4 regions of the Pseudoalteromonas sp. L23 genome follow, and region 4 is predicted to be linked to each of the others. Evidence: predicted binding sites of a transcription regulator. Region 4 holds the regulator's gene; each other region holds the start of a gene.
The links. The regulator sigma-54, encoded in region 4, starts transcription at its own class of promoters, with help from an activator protein. The targets are predictions, from matches to a motif close to GTTGGCACGNNNNTNGNNT.
Positions count from the first base shown of each region.

Region 1 (7,777 bases), on a different contig from region 4:
GTTTCTTCAACTAATGTATCGAGTTCAACATCGGCCAGTTCATCGGATTCTTCTTCCAGCTCTGGCAAAGCTTCTTCTGGTGTTTCTTCAACTAATGTATCGAGTTCAACATCGGCCAGCTCATCAGATTCTTCTTCCAGCTCTGGCAAAGCTTCTTCTGGTGTTTCGTCAACTAATGCATCGAGATCGTCGTCGGCCTGTTCATCGGATTCTTCTTCCAGTTCAGGTAACAGCTCTTCCTGTACTTCATCTAATAAAGCATCGAGTTCATCGTCGGCCTGTTCATCGGATTCTTCTTCCAGTTCAGGTAACAGCTCTTCCTGTGCTTCATCCAATAAAGCATCGATATCATCACCAGCGAGATCATCTGACTCTTCTTCTAATTCCGGCAACGTATCTTCTTGTACTTCATCTAATAAAGCATCGAGTTCATCGTCGGCCTGTTCATCGGATTCTTCTTCCAGTTCAGGTAACAGCTCTTCCTGTGCTTCATCCAATAAAGCATCGAGTTCATCACCAGCGAGATCATCTGACTCTTCTTCTAATTCCGGCAACGTACCTTCTTGTGCTTCATCTAATAAAGCATCGATATCATCACCAGCGAGAGTATCTGACTCTTCTTCTAATTCCGGCAGCGTATCTTCTTGTGCTTCATCCAATAAAGCATCGAGTTCATCACCAGCGAGAGCATCTGACTCTTCTTCTAATTCCGGCGATATATCCTCTTGCGCTTCATCCAATAAAGCATCGAGTTCATCACCAGCGAGATCATCGGACTCTTCTTCTAATTCCGGCAACGTATCTTCTTGTGCTTCATCCAATAAAGCATCGAGTTCATCACCAGCGAGAGCATCGGACTCTTCTTCCAGTTCAGGTAATATATCCTCTTGTGCTTCATCCAATAAAGCATCGATATCATCACCAGCTAGATCGTCAGACTCTTCTTCTAATTCCGGCAACGTATCTTCTTGCGCTTCATCCAATAAAGCATCAATATCATCACCAGCGAGAGCATCTGACTCTTCTTCTAATTCCGGCAACGTATCTTCTTGCGCTTCATCCAATAAAGCATCAATATCATCACCAGCGAGAGCATCTGACTCTTCTTCTAATTCTGGCAACGTATCTTCCTGTGCTTCATCCAATAAAGCATCGATATCATCACCATCAAGCGTATCTGGCTCTTCGTTAATTTCAGCTAACGCATCGTCTTGAACTTCATTTAATAGAGCATCAATATCATCACCCGCAAGCTCACTACTTGGTTCCTCAAAATCAGGCAGTGCATCATCGTCAGCATCTTGAGAAGCATCAAGTAGTGCATCGATATCATCAGCATCGACTAAGCTCTCACTATCAAAGTTGCCGCTAAATTCGGGCTCTTCATCTAGCGCCCCGTCAAGAATTGAATCGATATCATCGTCGTTTGCAACAGCATCCGCTTGCTCATCAGCAAGTTCCTCGCTCAGGGCAGCAAGCGCATCATCGCTAACATCAATTTCTTCGTCTTGAGACTCGTTGAACAAATCATCTAGATCGCTGTCACTTAAAATATCCTTGCTATCATCAACATCGAGCGAAACTTCATCATCAGCCTCCTCGAAGCTCTGTTGCATAAAGTCTTCGTCGTGATCATCACCAAACGAAATATCTTCGTTTAGTAAGCTATCCAGTTCGTCTTGATCTAACGTATCACTTCCTTCATCGAAGTCGTCATCAAGTGAGTCAAAGGTAATTTCATCGTCTTCAGGTAAGATATCGTCATCTAACTGAACGCTTGCGCCCAGTGCATCTTCATCGTCGCCCATTCCGATATCAAGTGGGTCTGGCTCAGGGTCAAATGCAGTCGCAGCGGTTGCAGCTCCCGCCGCAGCGCCTGCAGCCACGGATGGTGTTTGCGGAAGAAAATCGTCATCATCTGTTGACGTCTGAGATTGCTTTCTCCGGCGTAGGAACATAACGAATCCAGCAATTGCCAGTAGTGCTGGCAATGTAGCAAGTAATGCAATGCCAGCTGGCGAGCTAAAAAATGCGCTTAACTCGCTACTTTCTTGCGCTTTTGCTTGAGCGGCTTGCTGATCAATCATTTCATTTTGCAAGTCGATAACAGCCTTTAGCTGTTGTTGGATTTCGCTGTCTTTTCCAAGCTGAGTACGAACCGTTTGAAGCTCGGTAGAAATAGCGCCGAGCTGTTGCTTTAACTTATTGTTTTCGGATAGGATTTCTTCAACATTACGCACCGAGGACTTGAACTCTTTTTGTAAGTCCATCAGCCTCATGTCCTGTTCCATCTTTAAAGAGCGCAGTTGATTAGTCAGGTCTTTTTTTGCTTCTTCAACATCGACTTTACGAGCTTGCGTAACCTTTTTTTCAGCTTCGTTGATTGCATTTGGGTTCAATAATCCCTTACGCTTCATTTCCCAAAGTTTGTCATCTTGATCCGACTTTTGCTTTGCCAACTCAGGGTTTACACTGCGAATTTCATTGATGGTAGGAATACGTAAATACGCCCCATCCTGCATATGGTTGAGGTTTTTATCTAGAAATGAATTAGGATTTTTATCGTAAAGCGCCTTCATCACCTGATAAATGGTGACCGAGTCATCTGGTCGCACTTTTTGTGCTATACGCCACAATGTATCCGTGGGTCTGATAGGCCCTATTGACCGACCTTGAGCCCCATAATCAACCCCTTTAGGGCCTTTTAGCACTACCCCCTCTTGGGTATATACTGGTGTGGCAATCAGTGCGAATACAAAGATACTAAATAAGGCTAAACCGCGCATGCCGATCCTTTACTCAAATGTTTAACACCCGTTAAACGACATTTTATTATTATGGCTTTGAAGCAAGCTCTATTCCAAATGCAAACTATAAACCAGATATGTTGGAATATCCATTGCAACGTATTGAAAGTTAACATGGTTATAATGCTTTTTACTGATTCTGGAATAGTTGATATAGGTGAAGAATAGTCAAGTATTTGACCTAACGGCAAACTTCTTGGCAGAAGTTTGCCGTTATAACGCAGAATAGTAAGCAAAATTTTGCTTACTTTGCGATATCAAAGGGTACCTATAGATAGCTTTCTATAAGGGCTTCTGCTATTTGAATGCTATTTGTTGCTGCACCTTTTCTGGTGTTGTCTGATACCACCCATAAGTTTAAGCCCAATGGATGTGAAATATCTTGCCTTACACGACCCACATAAACGGTATCGTTACCACTTGCATCACTTACCGGTGTTGGGTAGTCGTTTTCGTCTTCAATTAGTTCAACACCCGGCGCATCAGCAAGTAACTGCTTAACATGTTCAAGATCATAAGGCATGCGCGTTTCAAGATGAATGGCTTCAGCATGACCAAAAAACACAGGAACGCGAACCGCAGTCGGGTTAACCAAAACACTTGAGTCGCCCAAGATTTTTTGCGTTTCCCACACCATCTTCATTTCTTCTTTGGTGTAACCATTTTCTTGGAACGCATCAATTTGAGGAATGACATTAAAAGCGATTTGTTTGCTAAACACTTCGTTTTCCATCGGTCTTGCATTCATTAAGTTTGCAGTTTGCTTAGCCAACTCATCTACCGCTTCTTTACCTGCACCAGATACCGCTTGATAAGTTGAGACATTAATTCTGTCAATGCCATAGGCATCATAAATTGGTTTAAGTGCCACTAGCATTTGGATTGTAGAGCAGTTTGGGTTAGCAATGATATTACGATTTCTAAAATCGGCAAGACTGTCTTTATTCACCTCAGGAACTACTAATGGAATATCAAAGTCGTATCTAAAATGTGAGGTGTTATCTATCACAATGCAGCCAGCGTCAGCGGCGATTGGTGCATATTTCTCCGACACGGAACCACCCGCTGAAAACAAACCGATATGGGCATTAGAAAAATCAAACTCTTCAACATCCAGAACTTCGATTTTTTCACCCATAAAGTCAATCTCTTCACCCGCGCTTCGGCTACTCGCGAGTGGGTATAATGTGTCTACAGGAAACTTTCGTTCTGCTAGTAATTCGATAATTTGCTTGCCAACAAGACCTGTTGCGCCAAGTACCGCAACATTATATTTTTGCGACATTATTTTTCCTCATTCTGTAATATACCAACCACAGCACTTAACTCTTGTGCTCAGAAAAGCCAAGTTGGTAAAGCTTTTCACTGATTGGTGAGTCATTATTGACTGCAATTGTACTAAATTCTCGACGCACGGGATATGCTTTACGCAAGGTATCAAAGCCCAATGTGTTTAGCTGTTTTCTCATGATGCCATCATCACGACGAATGTCATAAACAAGATGCGCTAAATTGATAATATCCTGCTCGTTGGCTGTGCTTTGCAATTGGCAGCCAGTGACACTTGGCTTAGGAAGAAAATCACTAATCGTTTTGCTGGCTGGTAAATCGAATTCTCGGCATACGGCTTCGTATAACATTTGCGTGCCTCGCGCCTTACCCTCTAGCGTATGGCCGGCAATATGCACAGATGCAAAGCGAGTATATTGCAATAATGACTGCAAAATATTCGGCTCATTTTCCCAAACGTCTAAGATCAGCTCGAGCGCTTGCCCCTTCTCTACCGCGTGCAAAAGCGCTTGATTATCGATAACATCTCCACGGCTTGCATTGATTATCACCGTACCCGGCTTTAATGCCGCTATCCGCGGTGCATCAAGTAGATGAACCGTTTTATGCGGGCCTTGCTTAACTAATGGAACGTGAAATGTCACGATATCCGCGCGCGCTAAGGCTTCATCTAAGGCTACATGTGAATCCAATGTCCCCGCTTGCTGTCTTACGGGGTCACACAATAATATCGTAAGACCAAGCCCTTTAAGCTTTGATGCCAAACACGCGCCAATATTACCAACACCAATGATGGCAATCGTTTTATCTTGAAGTGGCGTGGAAGTTTCTTGTGCGTATGCAAGTAGAGCGCTTATCACGTACTCGGCAACAGCTATCGCATTACAGCCTGGTGCGCTGCTGAACGAGATATTGGCGCTGGCCAACAATGAGGTATCAATATGATCAATCCCTATTGTCGCAGTCCCAACAAACTTCAGATTATCTGCTTGTGCTAACAGGGCCTCATTGACCTTAGTGACTGAGCGAGTCAACAGAATATCGACGTTTTTTAGCTCGTCAGGTTGAAGGTTACGGCCATCAAACCGTGTTACCTCACCAATTTCGCAGAAGAATGACTCAACTAAGGGCATATTTTGATCGGCTAATATTCGCATGCGGGTTTCCTGTCACCTATTGTCTCGAGTACTCAGGCGATAACACATCGCCTGAGTCGAGTTTAACATGGCAAGCTAGGCGACTAATAATAAAACCTTTTATTTTGTGTCACCGCTTTATTGCAACCAAACGCTATTGCAAAAAACATCACACAGCATACAAAAACGACCGCTCCCTTGAGACTTAACCAGCCACCTGAATCAAGCAAAGGACAAAACGTCATGGCCAACACGTTAATACAACACAATAATAAAGCCCAACGGGTATAAGCTCGGTAGCCAAGTAATGCGGCAAACAAACTGCTAAAAACATTAAAAATTACCGCTTCAGGAAAGAGGTGAAAGGCCGACAACATGGCGGCAAAGGCCAAAATAGTGACTAGATAAAAAATACTCTGCTGCATCTTGTTTCTCCTTAACATGGACAGCAATATCAACCGCTACACTAGGTCGTAGCGATAAATCCTAACTCACATAGCTACCAAGAAAATGGACTGCATTTGCTACTCCTTAGCAATTCTTAAAAGCACCATTTCGTGGCTATGCTTAACCCAATTGTAGAAACATTAACGTGTATTTCAATGCAAATCCGACATGAAGTTTTGGCAATTATAATGCACAGATAACGAACTTCTCTGAAAGAAATTTCATGTGCATTTTCGTCATATTGCACTACGTTCATTACACTTAAATATCGATCAGTAATTAATAGCGTTGAAAATTCTCTCAGGTTATAGCTGGGGTGTAATCAATAACTTTTAAATTACTGACATGAGAAGCATGACTCATTTAACACTCAGATTCAGTACAAAACGTAAATAATATGTCACAACAAGGCATCAACTAATTCGCATAGAGGGTATGAAGACGCTTGAAATATCAGCGTTAACCAGCTAGTCTAACTGGGTGGTCAGACCTCTTATAAGGAAGAACAACATGACACTTATATTTGTTCTCGCGTTGTTAGCCTTGCTCAGCGCAGCAAGCTATCATCGCGCAAGCTGGAATACCGCTCTAGGTATTGCAGCAGTTACAATGCTAGTTGGCACCTTTGCTGGTGCATTTGGCATTATCTCTTGGTTAATTTTCTTAGCGATTGTTATTCCGCTTTCAGTAACGAACCTGCGTCAGCAGTACATCGTGGCTCCAGCATTTAAAGCGTTCAAAAAAGTTACGCCGACAATGTCAGAAACCGAAAAGTCAGCGATTGATGCAGGTACAACTTGGTGGGAAGCCGATCTATTTTGTGGTAACCCAAACTGGGATAAACTTCATCAATTTCCAAAGCCACGCTTGAGCGTTGAAGAGCAAGCGTTTTTGGATGGTCCGGTGGAAGAAGTATGTGCCATGCTTAACGACTGGGAAGCAACACATGAGCTGACTGACTTACCGCAAGACGTGTGGCAATACTTAAAAGACAACAAGTTCTTTGCGATGATCATCAAAAAGCAATACGGTGGTCTTGAGTTTTCAGCTTACGCGCAATCTTGTGTACTACAAAAGCTTACCAGTAAATCAACTTTACTTTCGTCTATCGTGGGCGTACCTAACTCGTTAGGCCCAGGTGAACTACTTCAGCACTACGGTACTGACGAGCAAAAGGAACACTACTTACCTCGTCTAGCAGTGGGTGATGAAATCCCTTGTTTTGCATTAACGTCACCAGAAGCGGGCTCTGATGCTTCATCTATCCCTGACTTTGGTGTGGTATGTAAAGGTGAATGGGAAGGTGAAGAAGTATTAGGTATTAGCCTAACGTGGAACAAACGTTATATTACTTTAGCACCTGTTGCGACTGTACTTGGTCTGGCGTTTAAGATGCGCGACCCGGATGGTCTATTAGGTGATAAAGAAGAGCTAGGTATTACTTGTGCGCTTATTCCTACAAACACGCCTGGCGTAAAAATTGGCCGCCGTCATTTCCCACTGAATGTACCATTCCAAAATGGCCCTACCCAAGGCGAAAACGTGTTTGTACCACTCGATTTCATTATCGGTGGCGCAAAAATGGCAGGACAAGGCTGGCGCATGCTGGTTGAGTGTTTGTCGGTTGGTCGTGTTATTACGCTACCTTCAAACTCTGCCGGTGGTATTAAATCCCTTGCAGTTGCAAGTGGTGCATACAGCCGCATTCGTCGCCAATTCAAACTTCCTATCGGTAAGATGGAAGGGATTGAAGAGGCACTAGCGAAACTTGGTGGCTATGCGTATAGCTCTGATGCTGCGGTGACTATGTCAACTGGCGCGGTAGATTTAGGTGAAAAACCTTCGGTTGTTTCTGCCATTTTGAAGTACCACTTAACCGAACAAATGCGTGCTTCAACCATCCATGCCATGGATATTCATGGTGGTAAAGGGATTTGTCTAGGTCCAAACAACTACGTTGGCCGTGGTTACCAAGGTGCACCAATTGCAATTACGGTAGAAGGTGCAAACATCCTAACCCGTAACATGATCATCTACGGTCAAGGCGCTATTCGCTGCCATCCTTTTGTACTGGCTGAACTTGAAGCTTGTTCTATC
Region 1 covers NZ_JAKKCW010000009.1:212,089-219,865, forward strand. The annotation lists gene L3V43_RS15980 (FimV/HubP family polar landmark protein) at 1-2,786, opposite strand, end outside; gene L3V43_RS15985 (aspartate-semialdehyde dehydrogenase) at 3,076-4,092, opposite strand; gene L3V43_RS15990 (4-phosphoerythronate dehydrogenase) at 4,130-5,254, opposite strand; gene L3V43_RS15995 (DUF6419 family natural product biosynthesis protein) at 5,338-5,658, opposite strand; gene fadE (acyl-CoA dehydrogenase FadE) at 6,191-7,777, shown strand, end outside.
Region 1: the regulator sigma-54 is predicted to act here: its motif matches at 2,847-2,865, upstream of L3V43_RS15980 (FimV/HubP family polar landmark protein).

Region 2 (7,777 bases), on a different contig from region 4:
CGGCGCATCAAGACTTTATCAAGCGTTTCCAAAAAAATGCCTTACCTGATGAGATCCCTGAAGTCACCGTAACTATTGAGGGTGAAAGCACGTTTATCACTAACTTGCTAAAAGAAGCCGGTTTAGTGGCAAGTACTTCAGAGGCGATGCGCATGATCAAGCAAGGCGCGGTTAAGCTAAATGGCGAAGATAAAGTAACAGACACAAAATTAGAAGTTGCGAAAGGTTCTTGTGAAATCTACCAAGTAGGTAAGCGTAAGTTTGCGAAAGTTACGGTAAACTAAACAAGCTAATCTACTTGTTATAGCCGAAGAGGTCAGTGTTTTACTGGCCTTTTTTGTGGTTGTTACAACATTAAGCTAGCAAAATTTATAATCACAAGCAGTAAGGCGGAAGTAGCAATAAATAGCCAGCGCATTTGATTAAGTAGCCCGAGTAAATGCTGAATATGCTCAGCTGAGGGTTGCGCTTTTGCACCTACCCGCATCACATCATAACGTTCACCAAAATAAAAGCGCGGCCCTGCGAGCTGTGTATGTAAATTTGCGGCAAAAAAGCTCAGTGCCCATCCGGTATTCGTTTGGCTAAAGTGACGGCCGTAGTATTTAATGTAGTGCCAAGTTTGCTTTGGTCTAAGTAGCAACGAAAAGCAGGTAATTAATAATCGAATGGGTACAAACTCAACGAGCCAAATCACGCGGGAAAGGCTTGTCATAAAACGGGCTGAGGGGGGCATTACTTGCCGCCAAGCATGGTCGCATAGCAGTAACAGTTTATAAAATAGCGCTAGATAGGGACCTGCCATTAGATACAGTAAAGCAATGACAAAAAAATGGCGCAGGGTATTTAATGCGGTGCTATCTATGGTGGCTTTACAAATACCAAGCTCTGTTAGCTTCTCTACATCTCTTGCTACCATTCCTTGCAACACGGCTCTTGCGGTTACTTTTTGCTTTGACTTTATCAGCGCGGAAATACGCTTAGCACGGCTTTCATGGCTAATATCTAAGCATAAAAACAACACCAGCCCACCGAGCCAATTAGGATAAAAAGCAAAGCTAATAATCGCATAAGTTAATACAGTGATAGTTAATATAGGGAGGAGGAATCCCAGTGTGCCTGATAACAGTTGATAACTAGAAGCCGCTTTGGGGCGATAAACTTTTTCGGCAATCGCTTTAAATATAAGGCTAAGAATAAGATTAGGGTGATAAAGTGTTGATAACCTTACCCCTAGACTGGCAAAAATCGCCAGTAAGAAAATGATCAGGCCCTCATGGGCCTGAAGCAAGCTGTCGAGCACTAAAGCGTAACCTTATCCAGCTTATTAAGTAGTGCCATCACCATTTTAGAAGAGTTAACAGAAGCGACTTCTAGATACTCTTCGAATGATTGCGGTGATTCTTTGCCGGCGATATCAGATAGCGAGCGGATCACAACAAATGGCGTGTTTAAAGAATGACAAGCCTGCGCAATTGCCGCACCTTCCATTTCTACTGCTAACATCGTCGGGAAGTCTGCACGCGCCTTGTCGATGCGTACTGGGTCGCACATAAATGAGTCACCCGTACAGATCAAACCAACCATAGTTTGAATGCCTTCAAGCGCATGTACGCTTTGCTCTGCAGCTTCAACTAATTTTGTGTGCGAAGTAAACGCAGCAGGCATTTGCGGAACTTGACCAATTTCATAGCCAAACGCAGTAACATCTACGTCGTGATGACGTACTTCATTTGAAATCACCACATCGCCGACGTTTAGTGATGGTTCAAAGCCACCTGCAGAACCCGTGTTGATCACGCAATCTGGCGCAAAGTTGTCGATAAGCAAAGTTGTCGCAACCGTCGCTGCCACTTTACCAATGCCAGACTGTACAAGCGTTACGTCAAGACCAGCCAGTTTGCCGGTATAAAAAGTAAAGCCACCTTTGGTCAATGTTTGCGGGTTTTCCATGGTGTTACGCAAAATGGTAACTTCTTGCTCCATTGCGCCGATAATGCCTACTTTCATCAAAAGATTCCTAATTTGTGGTGGGGAAAGCCCCAGTGTCAAAATTGCTTTTATTATACGAAAGGGGTTTTGATAGGTAAAACAAAAAACGGGCTGACGCCCGTTTTGCTAGATTTCTGCCAACTGAGTTGACTGTGCTTTTGCCTGTGAAGGAGACAGTACCGCAGGTTTGTAGGTGCGGTTTCTGGTTTTCTTTGGCATCTCCACTTTTTGGCCAAGCTTGAATAGGATTGCCGCACGGACCTCAGCGCTTTGGTAGCCACTTTTGATTTTCATACGAATGTGTGGAATACCCGCAGATTCCAGAGCGCCACTTACAAACCAATCTTTTTGTGCTTTATGGCCGTTTTTATTGGCGTTATTGACCAAGTCAACAGCGGCAACAATTTTCAGTGTCTCTTTGTCTACCAAGACATAATCCAACTGCTTATTCTTAGCTTTAGTTACCGCAGCACGACGTGCTTTTGGAGAGATACCCGGCTTGCACTCAATCACATCAATGAGCTTAATGCGGCTAACGATTTTATATCTATCGCCAACGGCACGTTCTAATAAATGTAGAAACGATGCTTCAACGGTGGTAAAAACAGATTCTTTACGATTAAATGGATAAGGATTGCCACCCACATCGGTGTACTTAGAAGCGACAATGGAAGCAACGACCACTAGAGCCAAAATAGCAAGTAACGCAAATTCCATACAAAACTCCAAATCAAAAAAATGACATCTGTGGTTTTATAAGCAATAGCTGTGCCATAAAATTACTTTACGGCAAGTCATAAGAATTTGTGTGGTTGGCTATGGAGGTGGACTATTTGTCGTATAGGAACGTATCTGACAGTGTTAATCGCCGTGATGTATTTCAGACCTGCGTCGACTAATTAATAGTTTACTATCAATAGGAATAAACTCACTAGCGGCACGGATCAGTGAGGCGGCGGTAAGCTGCGGCACGCCGTAAACTTCGACTCGGGTATGGTATTTATCTCTGAGTTTATTCGCGAGTAAATCAAAATCACCATCGCCAGTTACTAGAATAATTACATCGGATTCTGACGCGCACTCCATGGCATCAATGGTAATGCCAACATCCCAATCACATTTTGCGGAGCCATCGGCACGTTGAATATAAGGCTTTAACTTCACCTCAAAGCCAATCGCTCGCAGGATATTTTGGAACTGCTTTTGTTTGTCGTCACCCCGTTTGCTGGAATAGGCAATGGCTTGATATACCTCGCGATTAGCCGTTGCTTTACGCCAAAACGCGTTATAGTCAAAGCCTGTTTGGTAGGCTTGTTTGGTGGTGTAATAAACATTTTGAGCGTCAACTAAAATGGTGACTTTTTCCATAATGGACTCTTAGCAATAAATTTGCTTTATGATAGCAAGATTAGCGTTTGTTTAGCCATTTACTCATCGCGGCATCATAGGCTTTTTTAATGGCACCGCCATCGCAAGGGCGAGGCGGAGTACGCCAGTTATTACTTAATCCCTCTGGTGTAGGAATACTCGGATCGAGTCTAACCTCAGTATAGCACAGGCCATTTTCACGGTAGACTTTATAATGTGGTGTGGACGCGAGTAGCTCTCTTGGCTTGCTCGCAGCACTGGTTTGATGCGCTTTAGGCACGGTGATCTGCTGCGGCTTTTTTTGGTTTTGGCTGAGTACAACGTCACTGGGAGTGCGCTCTAAAAGTTGCTGACGAAATTGAGAGATTGCTTTGCGATGGTCTAACTTTTTAGGTTGCGTGACGACTGCTGCTTTGGCTATGTGCTTGGTTGTACTTTCAACCGTAGGCTTTTTTGGTTCCGTTTGCGCAGTTTTTAGTACTTCAACCGTATCGTCCTTCAGTGTCGGTTTTAACTCCTTTACTGGCTTATCTTCAGTTATCGTCGGTGTCTCAATATGCTCCACCTTGGGCTTGGCAGGCTCAATAACCAAATAGGTTTTCATTGCCTTAATTTCTAAAGGCTTTGAGGGGATATAAATACTTTGCTGCAAATACCAGCCGAGCAGTAGATGCAGCACAATAGAGCCGATAATGGTGAAACTAATTAGGTTGTTTTGGAGCGGCCGCATTATTCTTATTAATCCTTGAGTTATGCAGAGTTAGAGCTTAATCAACGTGTAAATGTTCCCTTAATAGACGAATTATTCTGTGATTAGTTGCGCCGATATGTGTTTCAGTAAAGTTAATTCACGCAAAATGGACATCCCTTTGTTATTTGCATCAGCAAGTTTAGCTTCATTGTGGGCTATGGCTTGATTTATGTTAATCCACAAAGGTTTCATACCATTAGCAAGTTCGTAATTCTCCATTGTTGGCAGATCAAATTTGCCACAGATCTCACAAACGTAGCAATAAGAAATAATATGTACATTATCATGATCTGGTTTATACCAAGGACGATACTCTTCATAGCGACCAAAAGGAGTGAGACCTGTAATGGATACTGCACCAGTTTCTTCTTTTAGCTCGCGCTCTAATGCTGCTTCTAAGCTTTCCCCCTCGTTAACGCCACCACCTGGTAAGGTGTAATCGTCATAACGTTTGGTGTAAAGCATAAGAATGTCGTTGCCTCTAAGGACTATGGCGCGAGTGGTCTCTCTAGTAAAGCAGCTGCCTTGAAGCGGAATGACTGGGGTGTTGTTTAAGCTTTGCATGGGGGTTTTAACTTCAATTTAGGTAACAAGAATGGGTTTACAAAACGATACGCCTGCGTAAAAGCGGCGTATCGCGAATGAAGATATTAAAACGGAGCAGGGTACGCTTTAAATACAGTATCAATCTCGGCTAAAGACTCTGCACATAGCGGTTGTTCAAACGCTTGAATATTTTCTTTAAGCTGTGCCATGGTTGTCGCGCCGATAATAGTTGAAGTCACGCCATCGACTTGGTTGCACCAAGCTAGCGCCAGTTGCGCTGCAGTCATATTAAATTCTTTGGCGATTTCTAAATATTTTGCAACGGCTTCTTGTGCTAGTTGCGTATCTCTAAATAAGCCTTGTCTTTGCACTAAGGTAAAGCGGCTGCCTTCAGGTCTTGCGCCCCCTAAATATTTACCGCTCAACATCCCTCCAGCCAGCGGCGACCAAGGTAAATAGGCAATATCTTCGTTTACGCAACTCTCAATCAGGTAAGGCCAATCTTTGGCATGTAGCAAGCTAAACTCATTTTGAATTGAAACCGGCTTCGGTAGGTCGTGCTGCATCGCCAAATTAAGGTAAGTGTGAATGCCCCAAGGCGTATCATCAGAAAGGCCCCAATGGCGAATTTTACCCGCTTGAATACAGCTCGCTAAGCCTTCTAAAATATCTAGCATACCAGCGCGTTCTTCCTCGCGGTCAAGCGCACTCAAAGGCACCATGCCAGGCCATTGTTTACCAAAATGCGGTGAAGTACGGTTTGGCCAATGTAGTTGGTAGAGGTCGATATAGTCGGTATTCAGGCGCGCTAAAGAATCGTCCACCGCTTGGATCACAGATTGTCCCGTAATAGCACCGCCTTCACGGATCCAAGGTAATCCGCTGCCTGCAATCTTGGTTGCAAGCACGAGCTTTTCGCGCTTTTCTTGGTGCCGCTTTAGCCAATTGCCAATGATGGCTTCGGTTTTACCATAGGTTTCAGGTGAGGGAGGGACCGCATACATTTCAGCGGTATCAATGAAGTTAATACCACGGCTTAGTGCATAATTGATTTGCTCGTCGGCATCATGCTGGTTGTTTTGTACGCCCCAAGTCATGCTTCCTAAACAAATACGTGAAACTTCAAGTGGGCTACTACCAAGTCGTGAGTACTTCATGCAGGCTCCTGATTGATTGCTGAATGATTAAATATAGCCAAAGTAACGGATTTAGTACTTTGAACTGTATTGATATTGTTAGCATTATCTCTGTTTTGCAGTGCAAGTTGCAACAGACATCCACACAAGTATAGCCCAGAACACTATGGCCTATGTTCAAGATTGCAACAATTGGAAAATTAGCACATAATAAACACTGTTTATTTAGACAGTATTTTGACGTGCGTAAATTTATTCATATTGATATGGACGCGTTCTATGCATCGGTAGAAATGCGCGATAACCCCGAGCTTGCAAAGGTGCCGATGGCGATTGGTGGGCGGAGTCATCGTGGGGTGCTATCCACGGCTAACTATATTGCTCGGCAATATGGCGTGCGCTCGGCCATGTCGAATTATCAAGCGAAAAAACTCTGCCCTCAGCTGGTGATTGTACCGGGGAGAATGGAGGTATATAAGGCAATATCGCAACAAATTAGAACTATTTTTGCCCGCTATACTGAGCTAATTGAGCCACTGTCTTTGGATGAAGCCTATCTAGACGTCACTGAGTGTCAGCAATGTAATGGCAGTGCAACGCTTATCGCCGAGCAGATCCGAGCGGATATATTTGCAGAAACGGGCCTTACGGCTTCGGCGGGAATTGCGCCAATCAAGTTTTTAGCCAAAATTGCCAGCGATGAAAACAAGCCTAATGGTCAGTGTGTGATCCCGCCTCACCAAGTGAGCGCTTTTATTGATGTGTTACCTCTTAAAAAAATTCCAGGTGTAGGTAGAGTGACTCAACAGCGTTTGCTAGCCATGGGACTTGAGTATGGCCGAGATATTAAGGCACTGTCTGAAACTCAGTTACGCCAGTCATTTGGCAAGTTTGGCGCTGTATTATGGCGGCGTTGTCAAGGTATTGATGAGCGCCGAGTTGAGACCGATAGAGTGCGTAAATCGATAGGCGTTGAAACCACATTTGCAGAAGACACGCTCGACCTTGATACCTTAAAACAAGTCATAAAAGAAAAGTTGTTACCTGAATTGACTCGCCGAGCACAGCCTTATTTACAGCGTGGCTTTAATAAGCTTGGTGTTAAAGTGAAGTTTTACGATTTCACCCAAACCACCAAAGAATGCCAATACCAGCATATTGATTTGCCCGTTTTCGAAGAGCTATTGATTGAAGCGATGGCACGGCAAAAGTTTAAACCCGTGCGCCTCGTGGGCTTGCACTTAGGGCTAAATGAAAAATCTAACACACAAGCTCAACTGGGACTTTTTGATGGCTAATTCAGACCTACCTAGACTAAAAGATAACTGCAATTAGTTTATTTTGTGCTAGCTTCGAAGTTGTCGTGCAACAAACTAATCACGCGAACTGCGTGTAATTAAAACAACAACAAGAGGTAAGCATTATGCAATCCATAATGATCGTACTCTTCGGCATCATAGGGATGTTATTTGGATGGTTTGTCTATTCCAAATTTATTGCTGAAAAAATATTTAAAATGGATGACAACTTTGTCACGCCGGCTCATGAGCTTGAGGATGGCGTGGACTATGTTCCCACTAACAAAGTGGTATTGTGGGGGCATCACTTTACTTCAGTCGCAGGTGCTGCACCAATTGTAGGTCCAGCCATCGCTGTTTATTGGGGCTGGGTGCCTGCAGTGCTTTGGGTTGTATTCGGTACCATATTCTTTGCGGGTGTCCACGATATGGGCGCGCTGTGGGCAAGTGCTCGCCATAAAGGCAAGTCGATGGGCGCGTTGTCTGAAAGCGTAATTGGCAAGCGCACGCGTTCATTGTTTATGATAGTGGTCTTCCTTGTACTGCTCATGGTAAATGCCGTGTTCGGCGTGGTGATCGCAAACTCCTTCGTGGGTAACCCAAATGCGGTATTCCCCGCTTGGTCTGCTATCATCGTGGCACTTATCATCGGCCAATTGCTGAAACGAAAAGTGCCGCTAGTACCG
Region 2 covers NZ_JAKKCW010000001.1:704,812-712,588, reverse strand. The annotation lists gene tyrS (tyrosine--tRNA ligase) at 1-284, shown strand, start outside; gene L3V43_RS03210 (cobalamin biosynthesis protein) at 347-1,303, opposite strand; gene mtnN (5'-methylthioadenosine/S-adenosylhomocysteine nucleosidase) at 1,303-2,010, opposite strand; gene L3V43_RS03200 (DUF2726 domain-containing protein) at 2,119-2,709, opposite strand; gene L3V43_RS03195 (NYN domain-containing protein) at 2,854-3,360, opposite strand; gene L3V43_RS03190 (hypothetical protein) at 3,401-4,090, opposite strand; gene L3V43_RS03185 (NUDIX domain-containing protein) at 4,163-4,675, opposite strand; gene L3V43_RS03180 (aldo/keto reductase) at 4,762-5,814, opposite strand; gene dinB (DNA polymerase IV) at 5,967-7,091, shown strand; gene L3V43_RS03170 (carbon starvation protein A) at 7,217-7,777, shown strand, end outside.
Region 2: the regulator sigma-54 is predicted to act here: its motif matches at 2,750-2,768, upstream of L3V43_RS03200 (DUF2726 domain-containing protein).

Region 3 (7,777 bases), on a different contig from region 4:
ACCGCATCGCTGTCTAGCGTTTGGTTTTTTTGCACGGGATGTTCGTATACCAGCTTACCCAGTGAATCGGTGATCGCCATGACACTAGTCAACTCGCTCTGCTTACCATCTGCAGCAAGTGTGGTGTACGCCTGTGCAACATCAAAACTGGATAACTCTAACGCGCCCAACAATAAAGAAGGATAAAGTGGAATCGACTTAGAAACACCAAGGTCATTCAAAGTTTGCGCGACTCGATTCACACCCACATCCAAGCCAAGGTTTACTGCTGGAATATTGATACTATTGCTGAACGCTTCAAACATTGGTACTTGGCCTCTGAATTTATGATCAAAGTTCTCTGGAGACCAAACTTTACCTGAACCGTCAGTCACTTCGAGTGGACTGTCATCAAGTAGCATACCCAAATGGTAGTTTGGATTCGACAAAGCGCTCAAATAAATAGCGGGTTTAACCAGTGAACCTATATTGCGCTCGGTGTCTAATACCCGATTAAAACCTGAAAACTTCAACTGGCGACCAGCAACTAACGCCGATACGCCCGCTTTTTCAACATTAACTGACAGCATCGCGGTTTCTAGCTCTTCCGTTTTGAAACGGCGTTCTAAGTAAGGTAAGCCCTTTTTAACAGCATCTTCCATCGCCGTTTGCTTTTGTAAATCTAGGTAAGTAAAAATCCGAATTCCAGAGTCGACAATGTCATCATCAGGCACCAGTTTCTTTAACTCGCGATTCACCAACTCCAAATATCCAGGATAAGACTGCATACGGCTCGCTTTTAAAGGCTGTACATCAATCGGCCTAGAGAGCGCCGCGCGATACTCAGGGGTTGTGATGAGGCCATTTTCCACCATCAACCTTAAGACTAAATCGCGCCTTTCCATTACCCGCTCAGGATATCGTCTTGGGTTATAAAAAGACGGTCCTTTAACCATTGCAACTAACATAGCGACTTGGTCAAACTCAAGCTCGTCCACTGGTTTACCAAAATAAAAATCGGCCGCAAGCCCCATACCATGAACGCCTTGATTATAGGCTTGTCCCAAAAACACTTCGTTTAAATAGGCTTCAAGGATTTCATCTTTGCTGTAACGGAAATCTAAAATCAATGCGATGAATGCTTCATTCACCTTGCGGATTAAGGTGCGATCTCTGGTGAGATAAAAGTTCTTTGCGAGCTGTTGCGTAAGCGTACTGCCACCTTGCACAGTTCGCCCCGCTTTGATGTTGGCATACAGCGCACGCAAAATAGACAGCGCAGAAACACCATGATGTTCGTAAAAGTCTCGATCTTCTACCACCAGCAGTGTTTCTTTTAAAATATTAGGGAATTTATCGAACGGAACAAACTCTCGGTCTTGGCGCGATTCATTGCCGATCCGAGCAATCTGCACCGGCTCTAAGCGAGCGCCGGCTAAGCGCCGACCTTGATTATCAACAATATTGGCAAGCTTTTTACCAGCAAAATTAAGCGTAAAAATACGCGCCACTTCTGGGCCATCGTAGAATTCGAACGCGCGACGATGGATGGTGATTGTGCGACCTTGAACGATATATTGACCAGTACGGCTGATACGATTTACACGAGAATAGTTAAGCCGCTTCAGCTCCCACAGCACTTCATCCTCATTAAGGAATTGATCGGGGAAAAACTGCATCGATCTGGCATAAACCTGAACGGGAAGTTCCCACTTATTGCCCTCAAACTGCCGGCTTATTTTGGCGTCTAAGTAGATGATATAAATTGCAACAAGGAATATCGCCGCAATAGTCCCTTTCCAAAAGAAAGACCACAACGTGCTCAGTACACGGCTTTTAACTCTTTGCATCTTAGAACCGTTTTGCTGGGTATTGTTTTTACGCGAAGTGTTCGCTTTGACGTTTGATTTGTTGGCAGGTTTTCGTTTCTTTTTATCCGTCATGACCCAAGTAAAACTAAAAAATGAATCGCAAGATGGTAGGGTAACCTAAATTAACAACTGCTGAAAGTAGAATAATATATATAAAGAAAAGTGAGCCCTGTTGGACTCACTTTGTTTAGACAACGAGAACTTTACAATATTGACTGAGAGCCAAATTGGTATTATTGTCCGCGAACTGTCACGAACTCGGGATAGGCATCTACGCCGCAATCATGTTGATCCATACCGCTTAGTTCTTCTTCTTCGCCAACGCGGATCCCCATGCTCGCTTTCAATACACTCCAGACAATATAAGAAGCAATGAAAACAAAACCTAAAATAGTGATAAGTCCCACAGCCTGACCTTGGAAAGTAGCGTCTGAGTTTGAAAATGGCACCATCATCACACCTAGCGCACCACATATACCGTGAACAGAGATAGCACCGACAGGATCATCAATTTTTGCCTTATCTAGCGCAACGATACTAAACACCACCAATGCACCGCCTATGGCACCGAGAATAAGCGCTAATACAGGTGTTGGAGAGGCAGGCTCAGCGGTAATAGTCACCAGACCTGCTAGCGCACCATTAAGTACCATAGTTAAATCCGCCTTGCCCCACATTAATTTACACACCAACAGTGCAGCAACCGCACCTGCCGCCGCCGCCGCATTGGTATTTAGCATGATTTGGCTGACCGCGATGGCATTTTCTTTGTCGGCAAGGAATAGTTGAGAGCCACCGTTAAAGCCAAACCATCCCATCCACAAAATAAAGGTGCCTAGTGTAGCCAGTGGCATGTTGGAACCAGGAATTGGGTAAATCTCACCATTTTTGCCATATTTTCCTTTGCGCGCACCAAGTAACAGAACACCCGCTAGTGCCGCAGCAGCACCGGCACCATGCACAATGGCTGAACCGGCAAAGTCAACAAAGCCAAGCTCAGATAAGAAACCACCGCCCCACGTCCAATAGCCTTCCAACGGGTAGATAAAGCCAGTTAACACCACACAAAATGCTAAAAACGCCCACAATTTCATACGCTCGGCAACAGCGCCAGAGACAATTGACATAGCCGTTGCAACAAATACCACTTGGAAGAAAAAGTCGGATTGCAGTGCATGGTCGGCATCATCAGCAGCACTGCCAATGAGCGCACCGAGACTTGGTAAAACCCCACCTTCGGCATTATCGACATACATGATGTTGTAACCAATAAGCAGATACATAGTACAAGCAATGGCGTACAGTGCGACGTTCTTGGTAAGGATTTCAGTGGTATTTTTTGAGCGTACTAATCCCGCTTCAAGCATAGCGAATCCGGCAGCCATCCACATAACTAAGACACCAGAGATCAAAAAGTAAAAGGTATTTAATGAAAATTTTAGTTCTATTATTGTATTTTCCATTGTTCGGCTCCCCTTAAATGGCTTCTTCATCAAGTTCGCCGGTACGGATCCGAACAACTTGGTCTAAGTCGTAAACAAAGATTTTTCCGTCACCAATTTTTCCAGTGAACGCAGCCTTTGTAACCGTTTCCACAACGCGCTCGGCGTTTTCGCTTAACGTCGCAATTTCTATTTTTATTTTTGGAATGAAATCGACTTGATATTCTGCACCGCGATACAGTTCGGTATGACCGCGCTGACGTCCAAACCCTTTAACGTCAACAACCGTCATGCCTTCAATCCCTAGATCGGCTAACGCTTCACGTACCTCATCAAGCTTAAATGGTTTTATTATTGCACTTATCATTTTCATGCTGAGTCCCCTTAGGACAGTTGATCCTGTTGTACGCAGTAATCCAACCTTTATGCCAAATTTTTTATTCCTTAATTAACAATGAATTAAAGTGGGAGGTGGAATTTCACGCATAAAAAATGCACCATCTAGGTGCATTGATATTAAGTCTGAACTGAGTTGGTGCATAAACACTCAAATAACGAAAAGCTAATGCGCGATAACGCAATTTCGTTGTTTGTCCTTCGCTTTGTAGAGCGCCTTATCTGCCTTGCGCATTACTTCGCTTAAACTCTTTGATTGGCAAGCCGCGAGGCCAATACTGATGGTGCAATAATGCTTACCCTCAGGAATTTTGAATGCTTGCTGTGCAAGGCGCTCTCTAAAGTCTTCTAGCATGTGCTTTGCCATCTTCATATCTGAGCTTGGAATAAGCAAAGCAAACTCTTCCCCACCAATACGTGCGACAATGTAGTGACCAAATGCACTACGCAGTAAATCAGCAACTTGTTTAAGTACATCATCACCGCTTTCATGACCATATTGATCATTAATAGACTTAAAGTGATCGAGGTCTAACAATGCCAATATATGCTGGCTCGGTTTGTTCTTGATTAAACGCTCTGCTTGCTGACAAAAATAGCGGCGGTTATAAAGCCCTGTTAAATAGTCTCGATGCGCATATTCTTTGATTTCTGCGATCAAATTGAGCTGTTCCATCGTCTGCATGATACGACAATGAAACTCTTCACTCATAAAAGGTTTTGCCAAAAAGTCATTGGCGCCGTATTTGATAAACTTTGCTGACAAGCCATGACTTCCTGCGCCAGACAGACCAATAATCGCCAACTCATCTCGTCCACGACTATTACGAACGGATTTTACCAACTCAAAGCCATCCATCGTCGGCATCGCAAAGTCCGTCAGCAGTAGCTTAATTTCATGGTCAGATAGCAACATCTCCAATGCCTGTTCGCCATCTTGCGCCTCAAGCACTGTAAATAATTGCTTTTCAAGCATCTGCTTCATTACCGCGCGACTGATCACAGAATCATCGGCGATCAGCGCCTTGCAACCTTGGTTTCTCAATAGTCTAGATGCTAACTTGACCGCGTATAGGTATGAATCGCGGTTATCTTTAATCACATAATCCACCACACCCATTTCAAGCATTTGCTGGCGGCTATATTCATCTATTTTTGAGGTCAACACCACGGTGGGTATTTTGTGGCTAAGCGTGAGCTGCACGACCTCTGCGTCCATCGCATCGGGCAGCGTTAAATCTACCAGCGCCAATGTATATTGGTGCTGTGCTAAGAAGTCCTTACTTTCCTTGAGGGACCAAGCAAAATCGATTTCGACATCTAGATGCTGAGCAGCAAGGTGTCGCAATACCTGTTGTACGACTTTACTGTCTTCAACAATTAAAATTCTTTGCATGGATTGAGATCTCTTAAGTACAACGAGAAGCGCAGTGAAACTAGAATTTAACGAGGCTAAATACTTTATTACTACATAATTAAGTATTAAATATACGCGAATCTTGCACTAAAAAAAACCAAATCGGCTCAAATTCGTTACTTTTCGATAAACGAGGTTACAACAGCCTATTTTTCAAACCTGCCGTTTTTTTTGTTGAGTTTGTCTCAACGGCTTTGAATTTCAGATGAAATACTTCTTTAATGCAGACATACCTAATGCAATACCGAGGAAGCAATGAAAAAACTACTACCACTATTGCTCGTGAGTTGTGCCCTACTCTCAGCACCAAGCATAGCTGAGGAGCACAACCGCGCAATTGAGATAGATCATAAAATAACAACTGAGCATAGAGCCGAAATAAAAGGTGAACGTATTAACTACACCGCGACAACAGGCACGCAGCCGGTGTGGAATGAAAACGGCGACGCAGTTGCAACGTTGCATTACACCTACTACAAGCGCACAAAAATCAAAGATATGAGCAAACGTCCGCTGCTGATCTCATTTAACGGTGGTCCGGGCTCTGCTTCCGTGTGGATGCACATTGCCTATACTGGCCCAAGAGTATTAAAAATTGATGACGAAGGATATCCACTGCAACCTTACGGCTTGAAAGACAACCCATATTCAGTGCTAGATGTTGCCGATATTGTTTATGTAAACCCAGTCAACACAGGTTATTCTCGCGTACTCAAAAATGCTGAAGGTAAATATCCGAGTAAAGCCGAACAAACAAAGATGTTTTTTGGCGTCAACGCGGACGTGAAGTACTTAGCCGAATGGCTCAATACATTTATTCATCGCAATGAGCGTATGCTTTCTCCTAAGTACCTGATTGGTGAGAGCTACGGCACGACTCGAGTGTCAGGTCTTGCGCACGCGATGCAAAACAATCAGTGGCTTTATCTCAATGGCGTGGTGTTGGTATCTCCTACAGAAATCGGCATTAAACGAGAAGGTCCGGTTGAAGTGGCAAACCGTTTACCGTATTACGCTGCCGCCGCTTGGTACCACAAAGCGCTGTCTTCTGAATTGCAAAATAAAGATTTACTCGAAGTACTTGCAGAGGTTGAACAATATACGGTTGATCAGTATCTTCCCGCACTCGCCAAAGGCGCATTTATCAGTGCCCAAGAAAAGCAAAGTGTGACACAGGCCGTTGCTAAATATAGTGGCTTAAGCGAGCGCTTTGTAGCTCAAAACAACCTAGATATTCCTACTGCGGCATTTTGGAAAGAGCTATTGCGTGAGCGTGGCTATACCCTAGGTCGGTTGGACTCACGCTATCTTGGTATTGATAAAAGAGACGCTGGTTCTCGCCCTGATTATTGGCCTGAGCTGACCTCTTGGTTGCACTCATTTACGCCAGCGATTAATCATTACTTCGCTACAGAACTCAACTATAAAACCGATGTAAAATATAATATGTTTGGTTCAGTTCACCCTTGGGATAGCAGCGATAATAATGTCGGTGAACAATTACGATTAGCGATGGCACAAAACCCTTACCTAAACGTGATGATCCAGTCTGGCTACTACGATGGCGCAACGAATTACTTTGATGCCAAGTACAATATGTGGCAACTCGATCCGAGCGGAAAAATGCGTGATCGCTTAAGCTTTAAAGGTTACCGCTCCGGGCACATGATGTACCTGCGTCATGAAGATTTACAAAAATCGAACGAAGATCTCCGCGACTTTATCTTAAAAACAACACCCAAAGCAGATCAGTCAGCGCTTTACTAAATTCCCAACCCATTGTGGCCGCGCAAGCGGTCACTTATCTTAATGCTCACCGGGTTGTAAAAATTTCCTTTTATCCTTCTACAGTTACCTATAATCTAGATATACTCAATACTATCTCTCTACAACTTAGGCACGCACCATGAACGAGCAGTTTAAAGTCGTCTTCGTTGGCATGGCCGACGGTAAGGATCAACAAAGCGCCGCTATCGCGATGGCAGACAGGTTGAAAACCTCACCCTCAAAGATCCAGCAATTTTACGCTGGCAAAAACTTGTTTGCTCCTGCAGATAAAGCCAAAGCGCTAAAACAGGTAAAATTACTTGCAAGCGCGGGGATCAACGCCAAGCTACAAAGCCAAACAGCCGCTACCCCAACTAACGCAGATCAAGAGCGCGTATTTGAAGCGCTGGATTACATCACAAGCAGTCTAATACGTATCGAAGAGCGATTAGAAGAACTTGAGCAACGCGTAGCACCAACCGCTCATACTGAAATTGAAGATACAACAGACGAAGAGTGGGAGACGAAGGAGCTATTCGATGAGCTGGACTTTGAGCCTAGCCCTCCGGCTAAATCTAAAACTTGGCTATATTATCTGCTCGCTGTATTAATTATTTTATTTATTCTGCTTGGTGTAAGTTTGTTTTTCCCTGAGTGGCTCGCGTTAGAATGAATAAAACTAATAACAACATAAATAAATCTCAAGTTACTCGTGCTGATTTGAGAAAAATGATTAGAAACGCAAGAAACTCGCTATCAGCAGAGCAACAGAAGACAGCCGCGGCACATCTAAACATTAATTTTTTTCAACAAATAAACCTCCCAAAAAATGCCAATATAGGGGTCTATATTCAAAACGATGGCGAACTAGATACATCCCTTTTAATTCAATCGCTTTGGGATAA
Region 3 covers NZ_JAKKCW010000001.1:565,079-572,855, forward strand. The annotation lists gene mrcB (penicillin-binding protein 1B) at 1-1,922, opposite strand, end outside; gene L3V43_RS02610 (ammonium transporter) at 2,084-3,313, opposite strand; gene L3V43_RS02615 (P-II family nitrogen regulator) at 3,327-3,665, opposite strand; gene L3V43_RS02620 (diguanylate cyclase) at 3,855-5,084, opposite strand; gene L3V43_RS02625 (carboxypeptidase) at 5,361-6,872, shown strand; gene L3V43_RS02630 (hypothetical protein) at 7,012-7,545, shown strand; gene L3V43_RS02635 (5-formyltetrahydrofolate cyclo-ligase) at 7,542-7,777, shown strand, end outside.
Region 3: the regulator sigma-54 is predicted to act here: its motif matches at 3,707-3,725, upstream of L3V43_RS02615 (P-II family nitrogen regulator).

Region 4 (7,777 bases):
AAGATCTTGGCTTTAGTCACTTTGAAAAGCCCATTTTCACCTTATATAACGGTGAACAGAATTGGCAAATAAGCGCATTAGAAGCAACCCTATACGAAAACAACACCTTGATATTAGAGGGCAATGTGTTGGCAAAGAATTTAACGCCTAACGCCATGATCACGGATATCAATGCCGATAATGTAAGAGTTGAAATTAAGCAAAAATTGATGAAGTCGGAACACCCTGTCGTTATCAACGGTCCTAGTCTTAGGATCACAGGTAAAGGACTGCATGCGGATCTACAAAAGCAAGTGATCGAACTCATCAACCACACAAAGACAATTTATTATGACCAGTAAAATCATTAACAAACTAGTTTTCATCGGCTTGCTTGCAAGTTCTACTCTAGCAATTGCTGCAGAACAAAATGAAGTCATTATTGATGCTGGCCGTCAGCAAGCTCAACTGCAAAGCAACATCGGTATTTTTGAACAGAATGTTGTTATTATTCATGGCAACAGAAAGATAAATGCCGATCGCCTAGAGGTCCACCGCCGCGCGGAGCTCGGCATTAACAAGCAACTGCTTGTGGCAACTGGCAGCCCTGCCACTTTTAGCGAACGTCAACCCGATGGCAACTTACTAGAAGCCAAAGCAAATGAAATCCGTTACGACGTAGCGAAGGGAACCCTAGTGATTTCTGGTGATGCTGAAATCAATCAAACTGGGCAAAAAATCAATGCTCAAGTCATCACCTATGACATTGAAAAGCAATTGATCAGCGCTGAGCGCTCAGACCAAGAAGACTCTCGAGTAAGAACCATCCTTGTTCCTGTTGATGACAAAAAAGACGCTAAAGAGAAAAAAGCGCAGGAAGAAGGTAACAATTAATGAGCGAGCTCAAAGCAACTGGTCTAGCAAAGAGTTATAAAGGTCGTCAGGTCGTCAAAAATGTTGGTTTAAGTGTTCAGGCTGGCAGTATTGTAGGCTTATTAGGACCAAATGGTGCAGGTAAAACCACTACGTTCTACATGATTGTAGGGTTAGTACCAAGCGACAAAGGCTATATTCAGATTGATGACGAAGATATCACTTTGTTACCGATGCACAGCCGTGCACGACTTGGTATTGGCTATCTACCGCAAGAGTCTTCAATCTTTAGAAAACTCACGGTCTATCAAAATTTGATGGCGATTTTAGAAACTCGAAAAGACTTATCTAAAGTTGAAAGAGAAGCTGAACTAAACGAGTTACTGGATGAGTTTAATATTCAACACATTCGCGACTCACAGGGCATGGCATTGTCGGGAGGCGAAAGAAGACGAGTCGAAATTGCTCGCGCTTTAGCCGCAAACCCTAAGTTTATCCTGTTAGATGAACCTTTTGCTGGTGTTGATCCTATTTCGGTGTTAGATATAAAGACAATCATAGAGCACCTAAAAAACCGTGGTATCGGTGTGCTTATCACCGATCATAACGTTAGAGAAACACTGGACGTATGTGAAAAGGCCTACATCGTTTCACATGGTGAGTTAATCGCTGCAGGCACGCCAGAACATGTTTTGGCAGATCAAACCGTAAGAGATGTCTACCTAGGCGAACAATTCAAGCTATAGTTAAGACGTAGTATTAATAACTGTTAAAAAGGATTGTTAGAGATACATGAGGCAATCATTACAGCTGCGCATGGGGCAGCAACTTACAATGACTCCGCAACTGCAACAAGCCATTCGCTTGCTGCAGCTTAGTACATTGGATCTGCAACAAGAAATACAAGAAGCATTAGACAGCAATCCATTGTTGGAAGTGGAAGAAGGTGATAATACTGACGGCGAAAACGCTGACCAACACAGCCAAGAAAAGAGCCGTGCTGACGACAATCAAGATTCAGCCGATGAAACGCAGGTTAGTGACTATGAGATAGACTCAGATACCGCCATGAGCAAAGACACTGTGAGCGATGACCTTGCCATGGATGTCACTTGGGACGAGTATATGAGTGCAGCGCCTGCTGCAAGCTCAGGTCCACTTCCCGATGACGATAATGTTTATCAAGGGGAAACCTCTGAATCTCTCCACGATTATCTCATGTGGCAACTCGAACTGACACCATTTAGTCCAACAGATAGAGCTATTGCGATTGCGATTATTGAAGCGGTCGACCTGTCAGGCATTCTAACACTGTCTTGCGAAGACATTTTAGAAAGCATTAATGACGAGAATAGCGAAGAGCCTATTGAGCTAGATGAAGTCGAAGCCGTACTCAAACGCATTCAGCTTTTTGACCCTGTCGGTATCGCAGCGCGTAGTTTACAAGAATGCTTATGCATTCAGCTAAACCAATTCGCCCCAGATACCCCATGGATTGCCGAAACAAAAATGATCCTGACAGAGCATATCGACTTGCTTGCCAGCCGTGACTATCGAACTTTGGCTAAGAAAACGCGCCTTAAAGAAGCCGATCTCAAAGAGGTCATGACGTTAATACATAGCCTTAACCCAAAGCCTGCGGCAAGCATTATTCATGAAGAGCCTGAATATGTGATCCCTGACGTATCGGTGAAAAAAGTAAAAGGTCGTTGGGTCGTAGAGCTAAATCCTGATGCTATGCCTAAAATAAGAGTAAATGACCATTACGCTGCGATGTCTAGAACGGCGAAATCCAGTACGGATAGTCAGTTTATTCGCTCACATTTACAAGAAGCAAAGTGGTTTATTAAAAGCTTAGAAAGCCGAAATGATACTTTATTAAAAGTTACCAATTGCATTGTGCAACAACAACAGGCATTCTTTGAACATGGCCCCGAAGCAATGCGCCCTATGGTGCTAAATGATGTTGCTGAAATGGTTGAGATGCATGAGTCCACAATTTCCCGTGTGACAACACAAAAATACATGCATACACCTCGGGGAATATTTGAGCTGAAGTATTTCTTCTCTAGCCATGTAAGTACGGAAAATGGAGGTGAGTGCTCTTCTACAGCAATTAGAGCACTTATCAAAAAGCTGATAGCTGCAGAGAATACCGCGAAGCCATTGAGTGACAGCAAAATTGCAGATATCTTAGCAGAGCAAGGAATTAAGGTAGCGAGACGTACGATTGCAAAATATCGTGAATCCCTAGCCATTCCACCGTCAAATCAGCGTAAAAGCTTGATATAAGACGTAAAACCCAAGAAGGAAAAATGCTTATGCAACTAAATCTAACTGGTCGCCATGTAGAAATTACTGACTCATTAAGAGACTATGTCACCAACAAGTTTGCGAAGCTAGAAAGGCACTTTGATCATATCAATAATGTGCATGTGATCCTTGATGTCGAGAAACTAGTACAAAAAGCAGAAGCAACATTACACGTAAACGGCGGCGAGCTATTTGCATCAACAGAGCATCAAGATATGTATGCCGCAATTGATGGCCTTATCGACAAGCTAGATCGTCAAGTTATTAAACACAAAGAGAAGCTCACTCGACACTAAGATGAAATTAAGTGAATTAGTGAACAAGGACTGCAGTAAAGCTGCGGTCCTTTTTAATAGCAAAAAACGTATTTTAGAATACATCAGCGAACTGGCTCATAGCCAAATTCCAAATACCAGTCAGCATGCTATCTTGGACGCCTTAATGGCGCGAGAGAAATTAGGCAGCACAGGGATCGGTAAAGGCATTGCCATTCCCCATGGTCGACTTGAAGGTTTGGATAAAATCCTTGCAATGGTGCTTGTCAGCGAGCAAGGGATCCAGTTTGAAGCCATAGATAAGCAGCCTGTCGATATTTTTGTCGCGTTCATCGTACCCGAAGGTGATAATCAACAGCACCTGAAGACCTTAGCGGCGATTGCTGATACACTCAAAGACAAGTCTTTTTGCAAAATGCTTAGACAAGCAAAAAGTGACGATGAGTTATATACAGTGATCCAAGGTGAACTTGATGAGTGATGAAGAAAAAGGACTCGAGCTTATCATTATCAGTGGCCGCTCAGGCTCTGGTAAATCTGTAGCGCTTCGAGTATTGGAAGACTTAGGCTACTATTGTGTGGATAACATTCCGGTCAATTTGCTGCCGTCTTTAGTCCGCAGTGTTTCGGACAATTATAATAAAATTGCAGTCAGTATTGATGTTAGAAACTTACCTAAAGAACAGGACGAGTTTAATGACATTCTTGAATACTTACCAGGCTTTGCCAAACCTACCCTGTTTTATTTAGACAGTGACGATCAAACCCTGATAAAACGCTTCTCAGAAACACGCCGTTTGCACCCTCTTTCACTGCATAATCTTCCATTAGATGTTGCGATAAAGAAAGAACGGGAATTGTTAGACGTGCTGATCACTCGCGCCGATTTTCTCATTGATACTACAGGCCTGAGCGTTCATCAACTTGCAGAAGATATCCGCGAAAAAATCTTAGGTAAAAAAGACAAACAACTCATTATTACCTTTGAATCTTTCGGCTTTAAACACGGCATCCCAAAACAAGCGGATTACGTTTTTGATGCGCGCTTTTTACCCAACCCACATTGGGAGCCTGAGCTTAAGCCGCTAACTGGCTTAGATCAGCCAGTCAAAGACTATTTGTCGAGTCACAGCATCGTGCAAAAGTTTACTTGGCAGATCCAAACCTTCGTACAAACTTGGTTACCACACTTAGAGCGTAACAATCGCAGTTATCTAACGATCGCAATAGGATGTACAGGTGGGCAACATCGCTCGGTATACTTAGCGCAAACCATTGGTGAACGTTTTGCTAAAACCCATCCCAACGTCAAAATTCGTCACCGAGAGCAAGAGGGTTAAATGTTAGAAGATACGTTTTTAATCCAAAACAAACTCGGCCTGCACGCTCGAGCAGCGACGGTTCTTGCGCAATTAGCAACCCAATTTGATGCCGAAGTGACCTTATATCAAGGAGACAAAAGTGCTGCTGCTGACAGCGTACTAGCGCTGTTGTTACTTGAAAGCAGCCAAGGGAAAGAAGTCCGAGTGGTTTGTGAAGGTCCTGATGCTCAGTATGCACTAGACGCCATTGGCGGACTGATAGAAAATAAGTTTAATGAATCCGAGTAATCGTCAGTAAAACAATAAGGCCTGATTCATTTACTCCCTGCTAATCTCCCCCTCCTCCGTAACCAAAGTGGTCTAATAAGTCTCTCATAATTAAGCGTAAACCTTGGTAGTTCCTAATAAACTGAGTTACACTGTAATACCAATTTAGGTTTCTTTCGTGCAGTAAAGCTAGTTGCCGGAAAATCCTACTTTATCGTTGCGTACACCTTTAACGTATATTAACGATAGCAACCCACCAGCAGAAACAACACGAATAAAATTCAAATTAAGAAATTGATTTCTGCGATAAAATAAATGAATAGGGTTAACTTAATCACGTTAGCCACCATTAATATCAAAAAGGATGCCTATGCCTGAAGTATTTGAACAAGACTACACACTGGAACAACTCCAAAAGGTAACTAACGCCTTAAACAGTGGTCAGTTTGTTCAAGTTAGGCGTATGCTCGCAGAAACAGCACCTTGTGACACTGCACTGCTTTTAGAATCATCCCCTCATAAAATTCGCTCTATGCTGTGGCAGCTTGTTGACCCAGATATCCAAGGGGATGTCTTAGAGGAACTGTCAGAGGACGTAAGACTTGGGATCATCGCCCAGATGGAACCTGAGCTAATCGCCGCCGCTACAGAAGACATGGACGACGATGACCTTGGTGATGTCCTAAGAAGCCTGCCTGATACCGTCTACAAAGACGTTATCGGAGCGATGGATAGCCAAGATAGAGAACGTGCGACACAAGCTTTGTCCTACAAGGAACACTCTGCCGGTGCGCTAATGAGCACCGACACGGTAACTATTCGACCCGATGTTACCTTGGAAGTTGTATTTAGATATCTACGTCTTAAAGGCGAATTGCCAGACGGCACAGATGAGCTATATGTTGTCGATAAAGACAACTGTTTCTTGGGTGCCTTACCAGTCAATACCTTATTAACGAAGTCTCCTGACAGTATGGTTCGAGACTTGATGGATGAAGATAAGGAAACGATCCCTATCTCCATGGATGAGTCTGAAGTGGCGCAGCTTTTTGAGCGTCATAACTGGATCTCAGCTCCCGTCGTTGACGATAACGCCCATTTGCTTGGCCGTGTCACCATTGATGACGTTGTTGACGTTATTCGTGAAGATGCTGAGCACAGCTTGTTAAGTATGGCAGGTCTTGAAGATGAAGAAGACACCTTTGCGCCAGTTTTAAAAAGTAGCCAGCGCCGCTCTATTTGGCTTGGGATTAACCTGCTAACTGCCTTGATGGCTGCGTTTGTTGCAAGCTTCTTCGAAGGTACTTTGGATATTTTACCTATTCTCGCGGTGTTAAATGGCATAGTACCAAGTATGGGCGGCGTTGCCGGTAGCCAAACGCTAACCCTAGTGATTCGCGGTATTGCCCTTGGTCATATTAACCAGACTAACCAAAAGTTTTTAATGGGTAAAGAGCTGGCGATCGGCGCCTTAAACGGCGTGCTGTGGTCTGTCTTGATCGCTGGGGTTATTGCTATATGGCAGTGGGATTTTACACTCGGTGCTGTAATTGCCTTCGCAATGTTTATGAACTTAGTCGCAGCGGGTATTGCAGGTGCCAGTATTCCAATTATGTTAAAGAAAATGAATATCGATCCAGCGCTAGCTGGTAGTGTGGTACTAACAACCGTTACTGATATCGTAGGGATCTTTGCATTCCTTGGCACCGCAACTTGGTTATTAGTGTAGCAGTAATAGAGTCAAAATAGCGGGAAATGCTGGTCAAAACCAGCATTTCTTGAGCTGAGAGAGGGAGTTATTCGCCCGCTATTTGCATATTATTGAGTAGTATAGAGCCGGTTTGTACTGCGCCTCGGCATTCAATATCAGCGCCAACGCCTTCAATCCCCATAAACATATCTTTTAAATTACCAGCGATAGTAATTTCACTTACAGGATATTGAAGTTCTCCATTTTCGACCCAAAAACCAGCAGCTCCCCTAGAGTAATCACCAGTTACCGTATTAACACCTTGCCCCATAAGTTCAGTGACTAACAAACCAGTGCCCATCGACTCAAGTAGGCTGGTTAAATCGTCGTGTGTTGGTTTTACTAACCAGTTATGGATCCCACCTGCGTGACCTGTCGCTTGCATATTCATTCTACGTGCAGCATAGCTTGCCAATAAGTAAGTATTGAGCACGCCATCTGTGATAATTTCACGGTCGATGGTTTTTACACCTTCGCTATCGAAAGGACTCGAAGCAAGCCCTCTTAATAAATGTGGCTTCTCTTCAATGTTAACGCAGCGATTAAAAATTTGTGTGTCTAAAGAATCCAACAAGAAGCTAGACTTACGATATAGCGCGCCGCCACCAATACCTGACACTAAGTGCCCAAATAAGCTGTTAGCAATATCCGCTCGAAAAATAACAGGCACTTTGCGCGTTGACACCTTACGACTGCCTAATTTTGCAAGCGTTGATTGTGCCGCCTCTAAACCGACTTCTTCAGGGGATTTTAGCTCCGCGTGCACGCGAGATAACGCATATGCAGAGTCCCGTTGCATTTGCTCACCCTCTTTACCAATCACCATGGTGCTCAGGCTGTGTCTGGTGCGTGGAAACCCTGCAATTAAGCCATGGCTATTGCCATATACACGGATCCCTTGGTGGCTCGATAAGCTCGCGCCATCAGAATTCACGATTCGAGGATCGAATGCTAACGCAGCTTTTTCAGCAGCAATACATTGCTCAATGGCTTCATCG
Region 4 covers NZ_JAKKCW010000004.1:39,598-47,374, reverse strand. The annotation lists gene lptC (LPS export ABC transporter periplasmic protein LptC) at 1-341, shown strand, start outside; gene lptA (lipopolysaccharide transport periplasmic protein LptA) at 331-873, shown strand; gene lptB (LPS export ABC transporter ATP-binding protein) at 873-1,598, shown strand; gene L3V43_RS08915 (RNA polymerase factor sigma-54) at 1,645-3,144, shown strand; gene hpf (ribosome hibernation promoting factor) at 3,174-3,461, shown strand; gene ptsN (PTS IIA-like nitrogen regulatory protein PtsN) at 3,463-3,921, shown strand; gene rapZ (RNase adapter RapZ) at 3,914-4,780, shown strand; gene L3V43_RS08895 (HPr family phosphocarrier protein) at 4,781-5,050, shown strand; gene mgtE (magnesium transporter) at 5,400-6,758, shown strand; gene pmbA (metalloprotease PmbA) at 6,826-7,777, opposite strand, start outside.